2 regions of the Sulfobacillus sp. TH-112 genome follow, and region 2 is predicted to be linked to the other one. Evidence: riboswitches for the same ligand, from Rfam matches in the RefSeq annotation. Region 2 holds a riboswitch; the other holds the start of a gene.
The links. Region 2 has a riboswitch for thiamine pyrophosphate ahead of ACOJWD_RS06240 (ECF transporter S component). Riboswitches for the same ligand answer to the same signal wherever they lie in the genome.
Positions count from the first base shown of each region.

Region 1: another riboswitch for thiamine pyrophosphate. It lies ahead of tenA (thiaminase II); the one in region 2 lies ahead of ACOJWD_RS06240 (ECF transporter S component).

Region 1 covers NZ_JBYCKN010000059.1:17,223-19,623, forward strand. Annotated here, with positions in the region: gene ACOJWD_RS03705 (chloride channel protein) at 1-1,249, shown strand, start outside; TPP riboswitch at 1,367-1,471, shown strand; gene tenA (thiaminase II) at 1,545-2,237, shown strand; gene thiD (bifunctional hydroxymethylpyrimidine kinase/phosphomethylpyrimidine kinase) at 2,234-2,401, shown strand, end outside.
Region 2 covers NZ_JBYCKN010000096.1:8,403-10,803, reverse strand. Annotated here, with positions in the region: gene ACOJWD_RS06250 (DUF423 domain-containing protein) at 1-219, shown strand, start outside; gene ACOJWD_RS06245 (PIG-L deacetylase family protein) at 258-1,022, shown strand; TPP riboswitch at 1,076-1,177, shown strand; gene ACOJWD_RS06240 (ECF transporter S component) at 1,276-1,851, shown strand; gene ACOJWD_RS06235 (ATP-binding cassette domain-containing protein) at 1,851-2,401, shown strand, end outside.

The DNA of each region.
Region 1 (2,401 bases), on a different contig from region 2:
CACCTATTTTCTGAAGTTATTGTTTTGGTCTATCGATGCTACAGCGCATTGGCCCATGGGAGTGATTGCCATCGCCCTACCCTTAGGGGGACTTGTGACTGGGCTATTAATTCACTATGGGGCGCCGGATGCGGCGGGACATGGGACGGAGGCGGTGATTCGGGCGGTTCATCGCGATTCGGGGCGCATTAATTGGAAAGTCGCTCCCATTAAAGCCATGGCCACCATCACCACCATTGCTCCGGGAGGATCGGCAGGGAAAGAGGGGCCCTCGGCCCAAATTGGCGCCGCGCTAGCTTCTGCCCTGGCGGATTTATTTCGTTTCAGTCCTCAGCAGCGCCAGCGTATTGTGATCTGTGGGATTGGAGCAGGGTTTGCAGCAGTCTTTGGGACTCCGGTGGCCGGTGCCATCTTGGGTATCGAGGTATTGGCAATTGGTGATTTGTGGTATGAAATGCTGTTACCTTCTTATGCGGCGTCGGTCATGGCCTTTGAGGTGTCAAAATCACTCGGCTTGACCTGGGTCTATCCCCGATCACTGGCACCGGTAGATTTTAATGTGCTGTTATTTGGTAAGATTTTACTCCTAGGAATTATTGCTGGATTAGCCGCCTATCTTTTGGTTCTGGTCATGGATGGTTTGCATAAGTTTGTCGGCGGACTAAAAAAAGAACGGCATTGGTGGCCACCGCTGTTTCCTTTTTTGGCAGGAGGCATATTGGTGCTCTTGATGCTGATGCTGGGGAGAAGTTACGGAGGACTCTCTCTGGCGCTCTTAACTCAGGCCCTAGCTGGGCACTCGGTGCCGACCTTGGCGTGGGGATGGAAACTTTTATTTGTCGGGATTACCCTAGGATTCGGGATGAGCGGAGGCATTATTACTCCTTTATTCGTCATTGGAGCAACGTTGGGATCGATGATGGCCGTGCCGCTACATATTCCACTCGCCATTGGCGCCGAACTCGGAATGATTGGTGTCACGGCAGCAGGAGCGAACGCTCCCATTGCCGCGATTATTATGGGGATGGAGATTTTTGGCTCGCGGTTAGCGCCGGAATTTTTGATTGTGGCGGTGCCCGCGTTTATCATGATTGGTAATCATAGTGTCTACCCGAGTCAAAAGGTCCGTTTGCAGAAGTCCCCCTTTGTCCCGATTCCAATGGGACGAGCGCTCGAAGAGGCCGACGAGGCCCCCCTTCCTTTGCCATGGGCGCGGCGCCGACCGCCAGAATCAGACTCGCCAAAATAGTCGAGAAGAGTGACTAGATACTAATCACGCCGATCGATAGGGCGCATTGACGAATGAATTAATGCGATGGCTCGCTGTCGCCTTAGACGATGCATGCTATAATCCTGGATAAATCACACGAGCCACTAGGGGAGCTATTGCTGAGACGAGGAAGTATCATCCCTCGGACCCTTCCAACCTGATCTGGATAATACCAGCGTAGGAAAGTGGAGCCATAGCAGCGTCGAAGCTTATCGACCATCGCTATACTCAATTCCCCCAGGTGGCCTCCTAAATTGAAGGAGGCAATGGATTCATGACATTATCCCAGCGCATACGCGAAGAGGCGGAACCCACCTATCAGGCCATCCGCCAACATCCGTTTGTCGAGGCCCTTGCCCAGGGAGAGTTGCCGTCTGCGGCAGCACTGTTTTACGTACAACAAGATGTGCAGTATCTAACCACCTATGCAAGGGTATTTGCCATGGCGATTGCCCAGGCATCTACCTTGGACCAGATGAAGACTTTAGCTGAGCGCATGGGGATGCTCTTTGCCGGAGAAATTGCTCCCCATGTGAACTTATGCCGGTCAGCCGGCGCCTCGTATGACGAGGTGCAGGCTTCTCTGCCACCATTGGCGCCGTTAGCATACCAGTATGCACAACATATGATCGCGTGTGGGTCGCGAGGTGATTTGGCCCAGAGCATTGCGGCAGTCCTTCCCTGTCACTGGGTCTATGCTGACCTCGGACGCGACCTTCAAGAAGATATACAACCCGATGCCAGCCATCCGTTTTATGACTGGATTACTTTTTATGCGGATAATCGTTTGCGCGACGGCGTGGAGCAATTGTGTGCGCTCTTGGACCAAGCCGCGCCCACGTCCCGTGTCGACGGGGCACGGCCGGCCTTTCACACAAGCTTTCAGATGGAATACCGATTCTTCGACATGGCCTGGCGTCAAGAAGGTTGGCCGAGAGAGGTCATAGACCCGGAGGGAGGACAATGAAATCGACCACAACCGATTATCTTAAGCGCGTTTTGACCGTGGCCGGTTCGGATAGCGGGGGAGGGGCTGGAATCCAAGCCGATCTGAAGACCATGCATCAGCTTGGAGTGTATGGAATGTCCGTGGTGACGGCGGTTACGGCACAAAATACCCAGGGGGTTGGA
Region 2 (2,401 bases):
GCCATTATCGGGGTCGGGATGTTGGCCTCACAAGTGGGCCGAGGCTCGCTATTGGCCCTTGCCGGGTATTCCTTTGCCGTAGGGATTCTTCTCTTCTCAGGAAGTCTCTATGGGTTGGCTGGGCAATGGATCCGAGGCAAGTGGGGACTCTTAACGCCGGTCGGGGGAGTCTTCTTTTTGCTGGGATGGGTTCTTTTAGCCATCGCCGTGTGGCCCTAGCAATATCGATACTGATTGAGAAAAAAGGATGTGATGATATGGACTATCAGCAAGTGAGGCAAATGCTTGGCCTGCCGGACATGATGTCGGTGGGATCGATGATGGTGATCGAACCGCACCCAGATGATAATGAAGTCGGGGCCGGGGCCACCGTGAAGCACCTCTGCGAGACCGGCTGCGCGATCACTTATGTGACCGTCACCGATGGACGGGCAGGCAGCGAGGATCCCGAGATGTCTTCTCAAACCATGGTTCAAGTGCGCATGCGCGAGAGGCAGGCGGCTAATCAGATTCTCGGGGTGGGTGAAAGTTATAATCTGGGTTTTGAGGATGGAGGAGCCTGGACTGAGCGTGAAGCCATGATGGCGCTTATTCCTTTGATCCGCCAGTTTCAGCCCGAGATGGTGATGACGGTCGATCCCTGGACCCCGTATGAGAGTCATCCTGATCACATTAAAACGGGTAAGGCGGTGGCGGCGGCCATCCTCTATGCCAAAAATGGTATTGTGCTGAAAGGGCATGGGAGTCCCTATGATGTGCCACAAGTTGCGTTTTATGGTTCCGCCTATGCCAATTACTTTGTCGATGTGAGTGCCACCTGGGAGACAAAACTGCAGGCCATGCGATCCCATGCCTCTCAATTCGATACGCCTAGTTGGCCGCTATTATCGGGATTTCTCACCGCTAATGCCGAACGACTGTATGCGGAGCATATAAATCAGGAGAGACCGGGTTATGCTGAAGCGTTTAAGGTGCTTTCCACTATGCAATTGCACTTTTTCCCTGATGCGATGGGGAGCTAAAGATCTACTTGCCGAGAAGAGCATGCGATGGTAGCATTACATTGATTACTATAGATTGGCGCTAGGGGTGCCCTCAGGGCTGAGAAGCGGGATACCGTTAACCCTTAGAACTCGACCTGGATAATGCCAGCGGGAGAAAGTGCCGAATACGACACCGTCCTCACCTGTTGACCGTCCAGGGATGAGGACGTTTTTATATGTCATCTTCAGATTGACGAAGAGGTAGAGGAAGTGATGGAGGAGGATGGATGTCGTGTCGAATCAATGGAAGATGCGGGATATTGTGCTCACCGCGGTGTTTGCAGCCATTTGTGGCGCGATTTATTTAGGATGGGATTTGCTCTTTAAGGCCTTGCCGTCGTTTAATCCGGTGGTGCAGGCGACCTTTAATGGTCTTTGGTGGATTGCAGGGGGTATCGTGCCCTTTATTGTGAGGAAGCCCGGGGCTGCGCTATTAGCAGAAGCCATCGGAGGATTTATGGAGTTTGCGCTAGGAAGTCCTTATGGAGTGCAAGCGTTCACGATTGGAATTGCGCAGGGCATTGGTATTGAGTTGGGATTTATGCTAGGGCGTTATCGTCACTATAGTTTATCGTGGCTGTTATTTGCGTGTGCTCTAGGAGGAATCGGCAACTATATCTACTCTTATTTTTACTATGGCGTCGACCAGTATACAATCGCCACGCAAGTTGGCTATTTGGTGGTGACGATGATTAGTGGAGCGATTCTGGCGGGGTTACTGTCGTGGCTAGTGGGGCGCGGGCTCAAGCGTACCGGAGTTTTGCAGAACTTCGCTATTGGTAAAGAACAGGCAGGCGTTACCTCGTAATGGTGCTTAATGAGTCTAAGCTCACTCGCGACACCATGATTGCCCTTGCGGGAGTTGACGTCGCTTTTGCCGATAAGACGGTTTTGAGAGATATCCACTTGACCCTCCGACATGGTGAGTCGATGTTGGTGGTAGGTCCAAGTGGATGTGGAAAATCGACCCTAGCCATGCTGATCGCGCAAATTATACCGCAGAGTATTGAGGCGGAGGTTACGGGTGAACGTTGGTATCATCCCAACATGGCACAACCTGGACGGGTCGGTTATGTCTTTCAGGATCCGGACTCTCAGTTCTGCCAAATTCGTGCTGGCGAGGAGGTGGCCTTCGGACTGGAGAATCTTGCGGTGCCCTCCGACGGAATGGAACCATTAATCGATGAAGCGCTGCAATCGGTCCATTTGCGCATTCGTCCTGAGGTGGAGCACAATACGCTGTCTGGAGGTAACAAGCAGCGTTTAGCACTCGCCAGCGCTTTGGTATTAGATCCCGATTTGGTGATCTTGGATGAGCCGACTGCCAACCTTGATCCGCGAGCCACGGCTGACGTCTT